One region of the Pseudomonas sp. MF09150 genome, then DNA from elsewhere that is predicted to be linked to it. Evidence: riboswitches for the same ligand, from Rfam matches in the RefSeq annotation. Region 1 holds a riboswitch; each other region holds the start of a gene.
The links. A riboswitch is a leader RNA that binds a small molecule or an ion and turns the genes downstream of it on or off. The one in region 1 is predicted to bind cobalamin.
Positions count from the first base shown of each region.

Region 2: another riboswitch for cobalamin. It lies ahead of AC19YX_RS22780 (class I SAM-dependent methyltransferase); the one in region 1 lies ahead of cobO (cob(I)yrinic acid a,c-diamide adenosyltransferase).
Region 3: another riboswitch for cobalamin. It lies ahead of AC19YX_RS23525 (TonB-dependent receptor); the one in region 1 lies ahead of cobO (cob(I)yrinic acid a,c-diamide adenosyltransferase).
Region 4: another riboswitch for cobalamin. It lies ahead of AC19YX_RS21760 (CbtB domain-containing protein); the one in region 1 lies ahead of cobO (cob(I)yrinic acid a,c-diamide adenosyltransferase).

Region 1 is NZ_JCBCUS010000007.1:310,176-314,380, reverse strand. It holds gene AC19YX_RS25155 (class I SAM-dependent methyltransferase) at 1-157, shown strand, start outside; gene AC19YX_RS25150 (PQQ-dependent sugar dehydrogenase) at 160-1,479, opposite strand; gene AC19YX_RS25145 (hypothetical protein) at 1,553-2,134, opposite strand; cobalamin riboswitch at 2,303-2,536, shown strand; gene cobO (cob(I)yrinic acid a,c-diamide adenosyltransferase) at 2,617-3,228, shown strand; gene AC19YX_RS25135 (cobyrinic acid a,c-diamide synthase CobB) at 3,239-4,205, shown strand, end outside.
Region 2 is NZ_JCBCUS010000006.1:321,061-325,265, reverse strand. It holds gene AC19YX_RS22790 (SDR family NAD(P)-dependent oxidoreductase) at 1-608, shown strand, start outside; gene AC19YX_RS22785 (NADP-dependent oxidoreductase) at 695-1,690, shown strand; cobalamin riboswitch at 1,748-1,949, shown strand; gene AC19YX_RS22780 (class I SAM-dependent methyltransferase) at 2,059-2,832, shown strand; gene AC19YX_RS22775 (TonB-dependent receptor) at 2,868-4,205, shown strand, end outside.
Region 3 is NZ_JCBCUS010000006.1:498,360-502,564, reverse strand. It holds gene AC19YX_RS23535 (DUF1543 domain-containing protein) at 1-175, opposite strand, end outside; gene AC19YX_RS23530 (hypothetical protein) at 444-1,517, shown strand; cobalamin riboswitch at 1,623-1,827, shown strand; gene AC19YX_RS23525 (TonB-dependent receptor) at 1,936-4,089, shown strand.
Region 4 is NZ_JCBCUS010000006.1:71,091-75,295, reverse strand. It holds gene cobN (cobaltochelatase subunit CobN) at 1-498, opposite strand, end outside; gene cobW (cobalamin biosynthesis protein CobW) at 502-1,575, opposite strand; cobalamin riboswitch at 1,672-1,883, opposite strand; cobalamin riboswitch at 2,013-2,239, shown strand; gene AC19YX_RS21760 (CbtB domain-containing protein) at 2,337-2,525, shown strand; gene AC19YX_RS21755 (CbtA family protein) at 2,537-3,238, shown strand; gene AC19YX_RS21750 (cobalamin biosynthesis protein) at 3,235-3,648, shown strand; gene cobM (precorrin-4 C(11)-methyltransferase) at 3,730-4,205, shown strand, end outside.

The sequences.
Region 1 (4,205 bases):
TAACACCTTGTGGAGCGGCAGGGTGCTGCAGGTCGAGGCAGACAGCGCCGACACCCGGGCCATCCAGGCGCTCAATCGCGCCTTGAAGGATGACCCGCGTGTCGATCTGTCGCTGTTACCCCTGGGGGACGGTCTGACCTTGTGCCGCAAGCGCTGAGGTTATTGCGCCTTGGCGGGTGATACGCGCCAGATCTTGTTGCCGACATCGTCGGCCACCAGCAGGCTGCCCTGCTGATCGATCACTACGCCGACCGGGCGGCCCATGGCTTTTTCGTCGTCGCTGAGAAAGCCCGTGAGTACATCCACCGGTTGTCCCTGAGGCCTGCCGTCGCTGAAAGGGACGAAAATCACTTTGTAGCCACTGTGGGGCTTGCGGTTCCATGAGCCGTGCTGGCCGATAAACGCGCCCTGGGTGAAGGCCGGCAACTTGCTGCCTTCGGCAAAGGTCAGGCCCAGTGAGGCGGTGTGCGGCCCGACTGCATAATCCGGCGCGATGGCTTTGGCCACCAGGTCGAGATTCTGTGGCGAGACCCGCACGTCCACGTGCTGCCCGTAGTAGCTGAATGGCCAGCCGTAGAAGGCGCCGTCCTTGACAGAGGTGATGTAGTCCGGCACCAGGTCGCTGCCGATTTCATCGCGCTCATTGACCGCGGTCCAGAGTTTTCCGCTGTGTGGTTCCCAGGCCAGGCCGTTTGGGTTGCGCAGGCCCGAGGCGAAGATCCGGTGGTTGCCCGTAGCGCGATCCACCTCCCATATCGCTGCCCGTCCCTGCTCCTGGTCCAGGCCGTTTTCGCCGACGTTGCTGTTGGAGCCGACCGTGACGTAAAGCTTGCTGCCGTCCTTGCTGGCAATCACGTTCTTGGTCCAGTGGTGGTTGAGGGTGCCGCCCGGCAGGTCGACGACTTTGGTCGGCGGCGCGCTGATGGAGGTTTCACCGTCTTTATAGGGGAAGCGCAGCAACTGATCGGTATCGGCCACATATAGATCGTTGCCGACCAGGGTCATGCCGAACGGCGAGTTCAGGTTCTCGAGGAATACGGTGCGGGTTTCCGCCACCCCGTCGTGGTCCTGATCGCGCAGCAAGGTGATGCGGTTGGCGCTCGGCACGCCGGCACCGGCCCGACCCATGACCTTCTCCATGACCCAGCCACGGATGCCTTTACTGTCATCGGGCTTGGGCGGGGCGTTGGTCTCGGCCACCAGCACGTCGCCATTGGGCAGCACATAGAGCCAGCGTGGATGATCGAGCTTTTCGGCGAAGGCCGCGACCTGGGTGCCTGGCGCGGCGATGGGCGTAGCGCCCTCGGGCCAGCCGATGGCCGGCGCGATATTCACCGTAGGGATCAGGGTTTTATTTGGCTCCGGCAATTGCGGTGACGGGCCGGTGCCGTCCGACACTTGCAGGGTGGAGGTTTCGCCGCAGGCTGCAAGGCCCGCGGCGACGGCGATCAGAAGAGCGAATTGGGGCTTGATGAGCATGCCGATGTCCCTGTGAATGCACTGGAGTCGTTGTATTCATAGAGGAGCATAGCCAGCCGATGGTTCAACCTGATCAGCGGGCCTCTTTGAACAGCACGGCGACCCCGGGGTGGTAGTTGCCGCTGTCGTTGTGCAACTTGCGGTAGGCGTAGGGGAAGTACCAGGCAACGGCGCAGGTGTGTTCCTTCTGCAAGTCGTCGAGCATGTCCTGGAGTTCTTCCGGTGTGGCGCTGTGCTGGGCCTTGAGCGGGGCGATAAACAGACAGCCCAGCCGCAGCTCATTGGGGTAGGCGATGCTTCTGGCATCACTGCTGGCGTCCTGCAGGGCCTGGGTCAGTTGCAGGTTGTTGACCCGTGGCCAGCGCTGGCTGACCTGGAGGAAGGCGCGTTCCTCCCGGGTGGCCACGTATAGGTCGGCGCGGCCATTGCGATTGCCTTCTTCGAGCTGCTTTTTGCTCGGGCTGTGCTGCAAGGTGACCATTTCTGCCATCCAGGCGGCGGCCGACAGCAGGCCGAGGTTGGCCTGCTCATCAAACCAGTACGGGCATTCGTTGTCGCCGCGTACCTCGTTGTAGCGGTCAATGCAATCAAACCAGCGCTCCAGCATCGGGCGCAGAAACTCCAGTTTCGGATTGCTGATGATCATGCCTTGCATTGAACTCACCCTTGTTTTTGTCAGATAGATTTGGGTAGCCGAATTGTGGCTATTTGATATCACTGCTTGCAGTGTGGCACAAGATTGGCGTCATTTTATTGATCTGGTGCAGTTCTTCGCGCTCACGCAGGGCCGGCTTTAATTGACGCTCCACCCCCAACCCTCTAACCTTCGCGACTTGTTTCAGGTGCTCTGTGGCCATGGGTCGACAGGGTGAAACAGGGAAGCCGGTGAGTGCGTGTTCCGAACAGGAACGGGCGACGATTCCGGCGCTGCCCCCGCAACGGTAAGTGAGTCAAGACTGCGTTTGGTGCCACTGTGTCGAACCGACATGGGAAGGCGCGCGGTTCGGCATTAGTGCTGCTCACAAGCCCGGAGACCGGCCTGATCCATCCAACGGCATCACGGTGGGCGATGCCAGGCTTGCGCCGTCTATTTCTATTCCTGCCCCCCGTTATCCAGCCCCAACGGAGAGCTGCCCCATGACCCAATCCCCCGATCGTGACGAGCGCCATCTGGCGCGCATGTTGCGCAAAAAAGCCGTGATCGATGAACGCATCGCCAACTCGCCGAACGAGTGCGGGCTGCTGCTGGTGTTGACCGGCAATGGCAAAGGCAAGAGCAGCTCGGCCTTTGGCATGCTCGCTCGCTCCATGGGCCACGGCATGCAATGCGGCGTGGTGCAATTCATCAAGGGTCGCAACAGCACCGGGGAAGAATTGTTTTTCCGGCGCTTCCCGGAACAGGTGCGTTTTCATGTGATGGGCGAGGGCTTCACCTGGGAGACCCAGGATCGCCAGCGCGATATCGCCGCCGCCGAGGCTGCCTGGGAAGTGTCCCGTCAGTTACTGCGCGACCCGGCCATCGGCCTGGTGGTGCTCGATGAGCTGAATATCGCCCTCAAGCACGGTTACCTCGACCTGGACCAGGTGCTCAGCGACCTGCAGGCCCGTCCACCCATGCAGCACGTGGTGGTCACCGGTCGCGGCGCCAAGCCGGAAATGATCGAACTGGCGGACACCGTCACCGAAATGGGCGTGGTCAAACATGCGTTCCAGGCCGGGATCAAGGCGCAGAAAGGGGTGGAACTGTGAGTGCCCGAGCATGAGTGATGCTCGTCATTGCCCGGCGGTATTGATCGCCGCCCCGGCTTCCGGCCAGGGCAAGACCACCGTGACCGCCGCCCTGGCGCGCTTGCACCGCAACCAGGGGCGCAAGGTCAGGGTGTTCAAGTGCGGCCCGGACTTTCTCGACCCGATGATCCTCGAACGTGCCAGCGGCGCGCCGGTGTATCAGCTGGATATGTGGATGGTCGGCGAGCAAGAGAGCCGGCGCCTGTTGTGGGAGGCCGCCGCCGAGGCGGATCTGATTCTGATCGAAGGGGTCATGGGCCTGTTCGACGGCACGCCGTCCAGCGCCGACCTGGCGCGGCATTTCGGCGTGCCGGTGCTGGCGGTGATCGACGGCACGGCCATGGCCCAGACCTTCGGCGCCCTGGCTCTGGGGCTGGCACGCTACCAGCCGGACTTGCCATTCGCCGGCGTGCTGGCCAATCGGGTCGGCACCCTGCGCCACGCCCAGTTGCTCGAAGGCAGCCTGACCGAAGGCTTGCGCTGGTATGGCGCCTTGTCTCGGGAGACCGGCATCGAACTGCCGAGCCGCCACCTGGGGCTGGTGCAGGCCAGCGAACTCAACGACCTCGACCTGCGCCTGGACGCGGCGGCGCAGGCCCTGGCCGGCAGTTGCGAAGTGGCGCTGCCACCAGCGGTCACCTTCGCCGCCCCCGAGGTAGTGAGCGCCGAGCCGTTGCTGGCCGGGGTGCGCATCGCCGTGGCCCGGGACGAGGCCTTTGCCTTCACCTATGGCGCGAGCCTGGACCTGCTGCGGGCCATGGGCGCCGAGTTGTCGTTCTTTTCGCCGATTCACGACCGCGAGCTGCCACCTGCCGACAGCCTGTACCTGCCCGGTGGCTACCCGGAACTGCATCACCAGGCCCTGGCCGAAAACAGTGCGATGCTCGCAGCGATCCGCGCCCACCACGGCGCCGGCAAACCCTTGCTCGCCGAATGTG
Region 2 (4,205 bases), on a different contig from region 1:
CCGACCTGACCCAGACCAGCGACCTGATCAAGGTCGAGGCGCGCCTGCGCGATGACCGCAAAATCGGCATTCTGATCAACAACGCCGGGGCCGCGCAGTCCGGCAGTTTTATCGACCAGACCCCGGACGCGGTGGCGCAGATCGTGACCCTGAACACCACCGCCCTGGTGCGGCTGGCCAGCGCGATCGCCCCGCGCCTGGCAGAGGCCGGTGACGGCGCCATCGTCAATATTGGCTCGGTGGTCGGCCTGGCGCCGGAACTGGGGATGACGGTCTACGGCGCGACCAAGGCCTTCGTGCTGTTCCTGTCCCAGGGGCTGACCCTGGAACTGGCCCCCAAGGGGGTCTATATCCAGGCCGTGTTGCCTGCCGCCACGCGCACCGAGATCTGGGAACGCTCCGGCATCGATATCAACACCCTGCCCGAGGTCATGGACGTCGATGAACTGGTGGATGCGGCCCTGGTCGGCTTCGATCGCCGCGAACCGGTGACCATCCCGCCACTGCATGAAGTGTCGCGCTGGGACAACCTGCAGGCCGCGCGCCAGGTGCTGCTGACCGACATCCGCCAGAGCCGCGCCGCCGAGCGCTATCGCAGCGCGTCCTGAGCCCGCGCCCACCTGAGCATGCCCGACCATCCGCTGACGCCGATCCGCGCGCCAGCGTCGGGCATTGCTCACTGGAGAGACTGTGTATGCAAGCATTTTTTATCGAGCGTTACGGCCAGGACACCGGGCGGCTGGGCCAGGTGCCCGAGCCGCAGGTGCAAGCCCACGAGGTCCTGGTCCAGGTGCATGCCAGCAGCGTCAACCTGCTGGATGCCAAGATCGCCAAAGGCGAATTCAAATTGATCCTGCCGTACCACCTGCCCCTGGTTTTGGGCAATGACCTTGCCGGCGTGGTGCTGCGGGTGGGCACTGAGGTCCGGCGCTTCAAGCCGGGGGACGAGGTCTACGGGCGCCCTCCCCAGGCACGTATCGGCACCTTCGCCGAGCGGATTGCCGTGGCCGAGGAGGCCCTGGCGCTGAAGCCGTCCAACCTCGACATGGAGCACGCCGCATCCGTTCCCCTGGTCGGCCTGACGGCCTGGCAGGTGCTGGTGGAAACCGCCCAGCTCAAGCCGGGGCAAAAGGTACTGATCCACGCCGGCTCCGGCGGTGTGGGGACCTTCGCCATCCAGCTCGCCAAGCACCTGGGGGCCTTCGTCGCGACGACCACCAGCAGCGCCAATGTCGAGTGGGTGAAGGCCCTGGGGGCGGACCTGGTCATCGACTACACGCGCCAATCCTTCGACAGCCTGTTGCACGGCTACGACCTGGTGCTCAACAGCCTGGACAGCGCGACCCTGGCGCGTTCGCTCAAGGTGCTCAAGCCCGGCGGCCTGCTGGTGTCGATTTCCGGCCCGCCCACCGCCGACTTTGCCCGGGAGCAGCGTCTGTCCTGGGGGCTGAAGCAGGTCATGGGCCTGCTCAGTCATGGCATCCGCCGCAAGGCACGCCAGGCGGGTGTGCACTACCGTTTCGTGTTCATGCGCGCCAGCGGCGAACAACTGGGTGAACTGAGCCGACTGATCGAGGCCGGTGCGATCCAGCCGGTGATCGATCGCAGCTACCCGCTGGCCTCCACCGCCGAGGCCCTGAAGTACGTCACACAGGGGCGCGCCAAAGGCAAGGTGGTCATCAAGCTCTGAAGCTGCAAGCCACAAGCTTGCGGCTTAGGCGCTTGACGCTGCCGTCCCTCAATGGTCAGATGCGCGCCAGTTTCAGGTGTCCGCAGCCGTCGTGCTGCGGGTGAAACGGGAAGCCGGTAGGCCCTTTGGGCGAGTCCGGCGCTGCCCCCGCAACGGTATGCGAGCGAAACATTCACACATCCACTGTGCCTGGGCATGGGAAGGCGAATGTTTCATGCCCCTCGCGAGCCCGGAGACCGGCCTGATCCCAACATGGCAATCCGCGGTGGGCGGGTGCAGGCCTTGGCGTGCGCATGCTGTCTCCTGCCCGCCACTTTCTGCTTCAGCTCCCGCGGGTGGCCCGACCTGGCTCAACCCGGCGCTTTCCGATGACGCTTTGCACCTCGCCTCGCCCTGCTCCCTTTGTCTGGCCCGACCACGAAGCGGCGTTTTATGCCGAGCATCTGGCCGCCTCCAACTATGTCGAACGTGTCGGTGGCTGCCTGCTGCAACTGCTCGGCCCGCAGCGACAACTGCTGGATATCGGCGCCGGTTCGGGGATCCTTGGGCGGCATCTGCTGGCCCCAAGTGGCCAGTGGACCGTGGTCGAGCCCAACGCCTATATGGGTCGCTGCATCGAGCGCCTGGCGGCCCGTGAACCGGCCGTGAGCCTGAGCTTGCACCCGGGCCTCTGGCAAGACATCGGCGACCTGGGCCTGGCGCCGACACAGACCGTGCTCTGCGCCAACATCCCGGTCAGCGACGGCCAGGCCCAGGCCTTTCTCGAGCGGGTGCGGCCCCTGGCCAGCGGCACCCTGGTGTGGAACCTGCCGGCCCAGGAGGGCCCGCGCACCTATTGCCTCTCGGGGTTCCTGCCGCCTCAACTGCACCGCAGCGACATGACCCCGGGCTATCAACTGACCCTGGCCGAGCTGCCGGCCAGCGCCCGGCCCGACGAGATTCACTTCACCGAATGGGCGTTCAGCACGTTGTTCGCCACCCCCGAAGCAGCCCTGATGCATTTCAGGGAGAAGCTCGGCGCCCTCGATGGCGCGGCGCTGGGGCTGCTTGAACGGCATTTGCAGGATCACCTGCAACCGGCCCCGGGGGGCTGGCTGGCCAGCGCCCCGAAACGCGCCGCCAGCTTGCTCTGGCACGCGTGAACTCTCCCATAAGAACCTGCCTGCGGACCTCCCCCATGCCTAGCCTGCGCCACACCTTCGCCCTGCCCCTGCTGCTGAGCACCAGCCTCGCCACCCAGGCCGCCGACAAAACGTCGGTGCTGCAGATGGACACGACCCTGGTCAGCGCACCCCGGGCCGGCGAATCGCTCAAGGACGCCACCAGCACCGTGCAGGTGATCGACAGCGAGCAGATCGAACGCTCCTCGGCGCGCAACCTGACCGACCTGCTGGCGGAAAACGCGGTGGGCTTTTTCAGTGAATGGACCCCGGGCCAGACCTCGATCAACATCCGTGGCGGCAATACCGATGGCCAGGGCCGGGACTTTCGCAGCCAGGTAACGGTGCTGGTCAACGGGCGCCGGGCCGGCACGGCGAATATTTCCAAGCTGTCGCCGGCCCAGGTCGCGCGCATTGAAGTGATCCGTGGCCCGGCCTCGGTGATCTATGGCAGCCAGGCCATCGGTGGCGTGATCAACATCATCACCCGCAATGGCCGCAACACCGAAGGCGGTGGCGCGACCCTGCAGGGCGGCTCCTGGGGCCTGGCCCAGGGCAGCCTGTTCCAGAGCGGCGTGTCCGGGCCGCTGGATTACTACCTGGGTCTGGACAGCGGCCGGCGCGGTGACTATCAGAGCCGGGACGGCACCCAGGAAAACACCTCGTGGAAGCGTCGGGGCGGGTTGTTGGCCCTGGGCTATGACCTGTCCGATGACCAGCGCCTGGACCTGACTCTGCGCTCGGACGGTATCTACGACGCGGGCTTTCGCGGTTCGCAATGGGACTACAACAACTACGACAACCGCTATAACCAGTCCCTGGAAGCCAACTGGACCGCCAAGCCGACCAACTGGCTGAACTGGGCGGCCCAGGTCTACGCCCTGCGCGATGTCGACGACCTGCACTGGGGTTCGGAGCGCCAGGGCAACGGCAGCCCCGGGTTCAGCAAGGACCATATCGAGCGCCGCCTGGACGCCTATGGCCTGAAGCTGACGCCGCAGTTCCTGCTGGGCCCCGGCACCGACCTGCTGCTGGGCCTGGACCTGGAAAAAAGCACACTGCGCAATGATCGTTTCCGCGTGGCCATGAACGGCTCCACCAGCAGCCAGGTGGCACCCTACGACATCAACTCCGATGACCTCAGCGCGGCGCTGTACGCCGAGCTGATCCAGCGCCTGATGGACGACCGCCTGACCCTGCGCGCCGGTTCGCGCTACAGCTATGGCCGCTCGAGCACGGTCAAGACCGACTACATGCCGACCCTCGAAGAACAGACCCGCAGCTTCGATGAGGTCACCTACAGCCTCGGCGCAGCCTTCGAGGCCATGCCCGGGGTCAAGCTGCGGGCCGGGGTT
Region 3 (4,205 bases), on a different contig from region 1:
CCACGCCATCGACCTGCATCCACGAATCGACATGCAGCCCCGCCGGGCTGCCAAACCAGCCTTCGCGCAGTTGCGGGTAGGCCGCTTCCAGGCTGTCGGCGATGGCGAACACCACGTCGTGGACCTCAATCTTGGCCCTGGGGTGTTTGCCCCCCAGCATCACTACAAAAAGCATTCTGTTCCTTGGTTACCTGCCGCCGGCGGCAGCGATTTCAGGGTGATGGTCCCGGTCGGGGCTCATCAGGCAAGCGCCATATTCTTCACCATGTTGCGTCTGATTGCTGAGGTTTTACTGCGCCCGGGACACTCCCGCGCGGCTTGCAGCACATTGCAGCTAAAGGCCAATCGCCAGCAGCCGATAGCCACACAGGCCATGCCATTCGCTGGCAAGGATTGCGGCGTGGGGCACGACGGCCCCGCCATTGGACAACCAGGAGATGGTCTTGAAGCACACATTCAACGCGCTCGCGCTGGCGGCGGCGCTGGTCTCGCCGACGCTGCTGGCGGCCCCGGGCTTTACCGTGCATGACGTTGCACTCGGCATGCCCTATGACGAAGTCAATCTGCTGCTTCAGGAAACCTGCCCCCGGGGCTGCATGACCTACACCGGCTCCGGCCCGGCGGGCATCCATTCGCTGACGGTGTTCCTGCGCTACCAGACCATCTACTTCAGCAACACCCGGCGCACCGAGGTCAACCGCGACAAGCCCTATGAATCGGCGACCTACACCTTCGGCCCCGATCACAGGGTCATTGCCCTGGAAGCCGAGGTAAAAGGCTCGCTCACCGCCGGCAAAAAGCTCGCCGACGAGGCCCTGGCCCGTTATTCAGGCCCGTTGCAGGCGTTCACCCAGACCAACAAGGTCGCGGTACATGCCCAGGCATCGCTGGATCACCTGTCCTACCTGTATGCGCCGAATATGACCGGCAAGCAGTTCGAGCTGAGCGTGATCGAGCCTGCGCCCTCGCGCATGGCGGTGACCCGGGTCAATTACTGGGACTTCGACGCCGTGCGCGCCCTCGAAGCCGCCAAGCCCGCCGACTTCATGACCGTGCGCGGCCCTGCCGGCCTGGGCCTGGTGCCCCGCGAAGCCAACGCCGCGGAAGCGGCCAAGGCCCGTCGTTACCCGGCACTGGAGATCGGCACCCAGACCCAGGCCGTCAACGGCAACGACAAGGTGCAGGTGATTGCCGAACAGCATGACGGCAATAAAAACCCGCCCAGCCAATTGCTGGTCAACGGTGCCCTGATCCAGAAGTCGGCCCTGCTCAGCGACGGCATGTCGTTCGAAGCTGTGCAGCACCTGGGGGATGGGCTGTTTCTGGTGAGTGCCGCGTGGGCCGGCAATGGCTGCAGTGCCCAAGAGCAAATATTGCTCAAAGTGGTCAACGGCAAGGGGCATCTGTCCGAACCCTTTGGCCGCTGCGAACCGCAGATCACCCAGCATGCCGGCACCACCTACTTCAACTTCGCCGAAACCGAATACGAGCCGCAGCAGACCCTGGCCACCCCCTGAAGCATCCCCCGCCTATCGCGTAGCCGCTGCCGAGGACCGGCGGCGGCACAGACTGTTTTCCCCTGTAGCAGCTTTGCGCATTGACGAAGAAATTCATCAATGGTCATATGCGCGCCAGTTTCAGGTGTCCCATGCCGCCGTGCATGGGATTAAACGGGAAGCCGGTGCGTCACTTCGGTGATCAGTCCGGCGCTGCCCCCGCAACGGTAAGCGAGCGAAGCATTCGACAGACCACTGTGCTCCGGCATGGGAAGGTGAATGCTTCATGACCCTCGCGAGCCCGGAGACCGGCCTGCAACTTCGTTTGGCAACCCCGCGGTGGGCGGGCGCAGTCCGGTTTGCGTGGGCGCGTGCGCCTGCGATTCCTTATGCGTTGTTCCCTCCGGGTTTCATTCTTTCCTGACTCAGTTGGAATAGCATGTCCCGCAATCCCCTGCTCCAAAGCCTCGCAAGCCGATCCCTGCCGATCACCTTTGTCCCCTGCATGGCCTTTTCATCCCTGACCTTTGCCGAAACCGACCACCGTGCGCTCGCCTTGCCGGCGACCCTGGTCAGCGAAGTCGCCAAGGGCGATGACACTTCCCTCAGCACACCGCTGCCCGCCGGCTCACGGCTCAACCTGAGCGCCCTGGAAAACCCCGCCAGCACCAGCAGCATCGGCCAGGACGCCATCGACAACCGCAATAACCTCACGGTGCAGGACGCGGTGACCCGCTCCCCGGGCATCACCAGCATCGCCGCCCCGGGCAACGGCAACACCGCGTTGGCGGCGCGGGGCTTTACCGGGCACAGCTCGGTCATGACCCTGTTCGACGGTGCCCGCCTGTACACCGGTGCCGGCAGCCTGACGTTTCCGGTCGACCCGTGGATGGTTGAACGCATCGACGTGATCCGTGGCCCGGCCTCGGTGCTCTATGGCGAAGGCGCCACCGGGGCGGTGGTCAATGTGATCTCGAAGAAGCCCTTCGAAGGTGAAGTGCGCAACCGCCTGCGCCTGGGTTATGGCTCCAACGACCGCCAGCAGCTGGGCCTGGACAGCGGCGGCTCCCTCAGCGACACCCTGAGCTATCGCCTGACCCTGAACCAGCAGCAAAGCAACGGCTGGGTCGACCACGGCGACTCGCGCAGCCTGGCCCTCAGTGCGGCCCTGCGCTGGCAGGCCAACGATGACCTGAGCTTCACCTTCGCCCATGAGCGTGGCGACAGCGAACCGAGCAGTTACTTCGGCACGCCCCTGCTCGACGGGCACTACCGCGACAGCCTGCGCGACAAGAACTACAACCTGCGCAACGCCGTGCAGCGATACAACGACGAATGGACCCGACTCAATACCGACTGGAACCTGAGCGACAGCCTCAGCGCCAGCAACCAGCTGTATTACATCAAGAGCCGACGCCATTGGCGCAACGCCGAAACCTACAGCTGGGACAGCCCCCGCCAGCAACTGCTGCGCAACAGCTACCTGGAGATCAAGCACGACCAGGAGCAGATGGGCGACCGTCAGAGCTTCACCTTCAACCATTCGCTGTTCGGCCTGGACAGCCGCACGGTGGTCGGTACCGAGTACAACAAAATCAGGTTCGCCGTGGGCAACAACTCGCCCTATACCGATGTCGGCGGCGACTACATCGACCCTTGGCAGCCGGCAGCGGGTTACTTCCAGAGTCGCTCGGCATTTTCGCCCCAGACCGCCAGCAGCACCCACACCTTTGCCCTGTTTGCCGAGAACCGCTTGCAGCTGTCCGAGCGCTGGTCCCTGGTGACCGGCGTGCGCCGCGACCAGAACCACATCGAGCGCGACGACCAGCGTGCCGGCAGCCGCAGCGACCGCAGCCTCACGGGCGGCAACTGGCGCGCCGGGCTGGTGTTCGCGGTCACCGACCAACTGTCGCTGTACGGCCAGTACTCGACCAGCGAGGACGGGGTCAACAACCTCATCAGCCTGAACCCGAGCCAGCAGCAGATGGACCTGACCGAGGCCCGGCAGACCGAGTTCGGCCTCAAGCAACAGTTCTGGGACGGGCGCGGTGAATGGACCCTGGCGGCCTACCATATCGTCAAGAAAAAACTGCTCAGCAGCGACCCAATCACGCGCCTGGCGCAACAGGTCGGCCAGCAGTCCGCCGACGGCCTGGAGGCATCCCTGGAGCTGGCCCTGGCCCACGACTGGCAGGTCTCGGCCAATGCCGCGCTGGTGCGGGCCGAATACGACGACTTCGATGAAGTGGTGTCGGGCCAGGTGGTCTCGCGCGCCGGCAATCGCCCGAGCAACGTGCCGCGCCGCAGCGCCAACCTGTGGTTGAACAAGGCCCTGAGCCAGGAGCTGACAGCCGGCATGGGCGTGCGTTATGTCGACGCGCGTTATGCCAATACGGCCAACACCACCCAGGTTCCGGGCTACACGGTGCTCGACGCCAACCTCGGCTGGCAACTGCAACGGGATGTGCGCCTGGGCCTGCAGCTCAACAACCTGCTCGACCGGCGCTACGCCGTGGCCCAGCAGAATAATGGCCAGCAATGGCTGATGGGTGAGCCGCGCTCGTTTTTCGTCACCGCCGACTACAGCTTCTAAGTGCCGGTCACGCTGTAGCGGGCAACCCTCGGGCACGTTTAACGCCGCCCGAGCCAGGCACCGGGGACCCCGCAGGTTCCCGGCGCTGGCTGCTGGAAGAGCAGCAGACCATCAGC
Region 4 (4,205 bases), on a different contig from region 1:
GGCATAGTCGCGGCCCAGCAGGCTGGCGGCCAGGCAACGGTACAGATTCAGGGCGTTGTCGCGCCCGCCCTGGCGCAAGAAGTGCCACAGCCGATCGCGCGCGGCGGCCGGCACCGTGCTCAGGTCGCTGAGCTCCGGGTCCGGGCGGTCATCCCCCGGCACCAGAATCAGCTGCACCCCGCGCTCGGCCAGTTGCACCAGGCGTTCGACGCCGTAGCGCCAGTAGCCGATGCCGCCGTGCAGGGAAATCAGGATCACCTTGGCGTGACGCAGCACCTGGTCGACATACAGGTCGACCGAGGCGTGGTTCTGCACCTGCATCGGGTTGGCCAGGCGAAAGCTCGGGAAGTCGTCCGGCAACTGCTGGGCCGCTTCCGCCAGCAGCGCCAGGCTGGAGTCGCCGCTGCACAGGATCACCAGCTCGGCGGGGGTTTGTCCAAGGTCGGCAATGTTGTCATCCGACACGAAACCGCCGGGCTGGGTCCTGAGCAGGTGCATGGGTTAAACGCTGAGGGCGGCGCGCAGTTGCGCTTCGAGTTGCTCGGCGTCCAGCTCTTGGCCGATCAGCACCAGGCGCGTGGTCCGGGCCTCGTCGGCGCCCCACTGGCGGTCGAAGTGCTTGTCGAAACGGGTGCCCACGCCCTGGATCAGCAAGCGCATCGGCTTGTTGGGGATGGCGGCAAACCCCTTGACCCGCAGGATCCCGTGCTTGACCACCAGTTGGGTCAGGGCATCGAGCAGCAGGCTTTCCTCGGCTTGCGGCAGTTCGATGGAGATCGAATCGAAAGCGTCGTGATCGTGGTCGTCATGATCGGCATCGTCGCCGTCATGGTGATGGTCGTGGTGGCTGTGACGGCTGTCGATGTGTTCTTCGGAGCCAGCACCCAGGCCCAGCAACACGTCCAGCGGCAGGCGACCGCTGCTGGCTTCGATGACCTTGACCGCTGGCGGCAGTTCTTCAGCCACTTCCAGGCGTACTTTTGCCAGGTCTTCGGCGCTGATCAGGTCAGCCTTGTTGAGAATCACCAGGTCGGCGCTGGCCAGTTGGTCGGCGAACAGCTCGTGCAGCGGCGATTCGTGGTCCAGGTTGGGGTCAAGCTTGCGCTGGGCATCGACCTGGTCCGGGAAGGCGGCGAAGGTGCCGGCGGCCACGGCCGGGCTGTCGACCACGGTGATTACCGCGTCGACGGTGCAGGCGCTGCGGATTTCCGGCCACTGGAAGGCCTGGACCAGGGGTTTTGGCAGAGCCAGGCCCGAGGTTTCGATCAGGATGTGGTCAAGGTCGCCGCGCCGGGCTACCAATTCGCGCATCACCGGGAAGAATTCTTCCTGCACGGTGCAGCACAGGCAGCCGTTGGCCAGCTCGTAGACCCGGCCGCTGGCTTCTTCTTCAGTGCAGCCGATGGAGCATTGCTTGAGGATTTCACCGTCGATGCCCAGTTCGCCAAATTCGTTGACGATCACTGCGATCCGGCGCCCCTGGGCGTTGTCGAGCATGTGCCGCAGCAAGGTGGTTTTGCCCGAGCCAAGGAAGCCGGTGACGATGGTGACGGGAAGTTTGGCCAGTGTTTTCATCGGATGCCCTTTGGCAAGGTGGCGGGCATACGGGACGAAAACCGCGGCAATGGCTGCGCGGAAGAGTTCGCCACCGGATCACCCCGCCCGGTTGTAGTGAGAATTCGTCACGAGGCAGGTCTCCTGGCTGAGGGTGTGCCGGTGGTAACCGACGATTGACGCGCCTTCCCGCCAACGCCTTGAAGCGCGTGCAGTGGCTGTGCATCAACCATGACCCTTTACAGTTGCGGGGGCAGCCGCGGCTTGGACCGCGTTCCCTTCTTAGCTTCGGCCGACTGCGCCGAAGAACCTCGAGTGCGCAAGGCTACGCAGAGCGCAGGGGCCGGTCAATGCGCATTGTCGGCCAGCCTCGGTGCCGGCGCGGGGAAAATTCATTGCCCGGTCCCGGCGCCATTGCGAAAGAGTGGCAATTGACGGCCCTCCCCCGCCCATGCTCTCCTACACACCTTGTTACGGGTGCCCTTCATAGGGTGAAACGGGAAACCGGTGCGTCACGTGCCTTACTCAAGGCCTTGACCAGTCCGGTGCTGCCCCCGCAACGGTAAGCGAGCGAAGAATCAGATCCACTGCGCCGGTCATCCGGCATGGGAAGGCGATTCTTGCAGGCCAGGCGCAAGCCCCGCCCTTCGCGAGCCCGGAGACCGGCCCGCAATAGACACATAACAAACCCGCGGTGGGCGGGCGCTGTTAATTCCTTGTGCGCCCGTCGCGCGGGGTTTTGCTGCGTTCGATCCACCCGCTGATAACCAGAGGGATGCGCCATGTCGATCATCAGCAGCACCAGTCAATCCGCCAGCAGCACCTCCACCCTGAGCCAACGCCTGGTCGCCGCCATCGGTGCCTCGATCCTCGGCGCGTGCCTGGTGTATTTCGCCGGGTTCTCCCATATCGAAGCAGTGCACAACGCTGCCCACGATACCCGTCACAGCTCCGCCTTCCCGTGCCATTGAGACCTGCTGACATGATCAAGCGTATTGCGCAAACCGCAGGTTTCACCGGGCTGCTGGCCGCCCTGTTGCTGACCCTGCTGCAAAGCTTCTGGGTCGCCCCGCTGATTTTGCAGGCCGAAACCTACGAAAAGGCCCCGGCCACTGAAGTCCATGAACACGCCGAAGGCGCCATGGCCGGCCACACCCACGATGCCGAAGCCTGGGAGCCGGAAGATGGCTGGCAGCGCGTGCTGTCGACCACTGGCGGTAACCTGGTGGTGGCCGTCGGCTTCGCCCTGATGCTCGCCGGCCTGTACACCCTGCGCGCGCCGAATCGCACGTCCCAGGGGCTGCTGTGGGGCCTGGCCGGTTACGCCACCTTCTGCCTGGCGCCAACCATGGGCCTGCCGCCCGAGCTGCCGGGCACCGCCGCTGCGGACCTGGCACAACGGCAGATCTGGTGGGTCGGCACCGCGGCCTCGACCGCCGTCGGTATCGCGCTGATCGTGTTTGCCCAGCACTGGCTGCTGAAAGTGCTGGGTGTCGCCATCATTGCCGTGCCGCACATCATTGGCGCGCCACAGCCGGAAGTGCATTCGATGCTGGCTCCGGAGGCCCTGGAAGCGCAGTTCAAAATCGCCTCGCAACTGACCAATGCCGCGTTCTGGCTGGCCCTGGGCGTGATCAGCGCCTGGTTGTTCCGGCGTAAAAGCGCGGGTCACTACGCGGCATGAGTGAACGGCACGCAGCGCCGGCCCTGGTGGTCGGCCTGGGTTGCCAGCGCGGTTGCCCGGTGGACACGCTGCGCGCATTGCTCGACCAGGTCCTGGAGACCCATGGCTTCGGGCTGGATCAAGTCCGGGGCCTGGCCAGTATCGACCTGAAACGCGAAGAGCCCGGCCTGCTGCAACTGGCCGAGCAGTTAGCCCTGCCCCTGACCTGTTTCAGCAGCTCGCAGCTCACGCCCTATGCGCTGCAACTGAGCCACCGCTCGGAAATCGCCTACGAACGCACCGGCTGCTATGGCGTGGCCGAAAGCGCCGCCCTGGCCCTGGCCGAACGCCTGGCGCAGAGCCCGGCGAAACTGCTGATCCGCCGCCAAAAGTACGCCCAGGCGACCCTGGCCATGGCCTGCTGCGGCTAAAACCCCGATAATCCCCCGCGTTGATCATGAGCAATCTTCATCTACAAGCTTGCCTTGACCCTTTTTTCACAGGAAACAGCCATGACCGTCTTTTTTATCGGCGCCGGCCCCGGCGACCCGGAGCTGATCACCGTCAAGGGCCAGCGGCTGATCCATCGCTGCCCGGTGATTGTCTACGCCGGCTCCCTGGTGCCCGAGGCGGTGCTGGCGGGGCATAGCGCCGAACTGCTGGTCAACAGCGCCGAGTTGCACCTGGAACAGATCATCGAGCTGATCAAAAACGCCCACGCCAAGGGCCAGGACGTGGCCCGGGTGCATTCCGGCGACCCCAGCCTGTATGGCGCCATCGGCGAGCAGATCCGCCACCTGCGCCAATTGCAGATCCCCTTTGAAATCGTCCCCGGGGTCACCGCCACCGCCGCCTGCGCCGCGTTGCTCGGGGCGGAGCTGACCCTGCCGGACGTGTCGCAAAGCGTGATCCTGACCCGCTACGCCGACAAGACCGCGATGCCCCCTGGCGAGGAGTTCTCCAGCCTGGCCCAGCATGGCGCGACCAT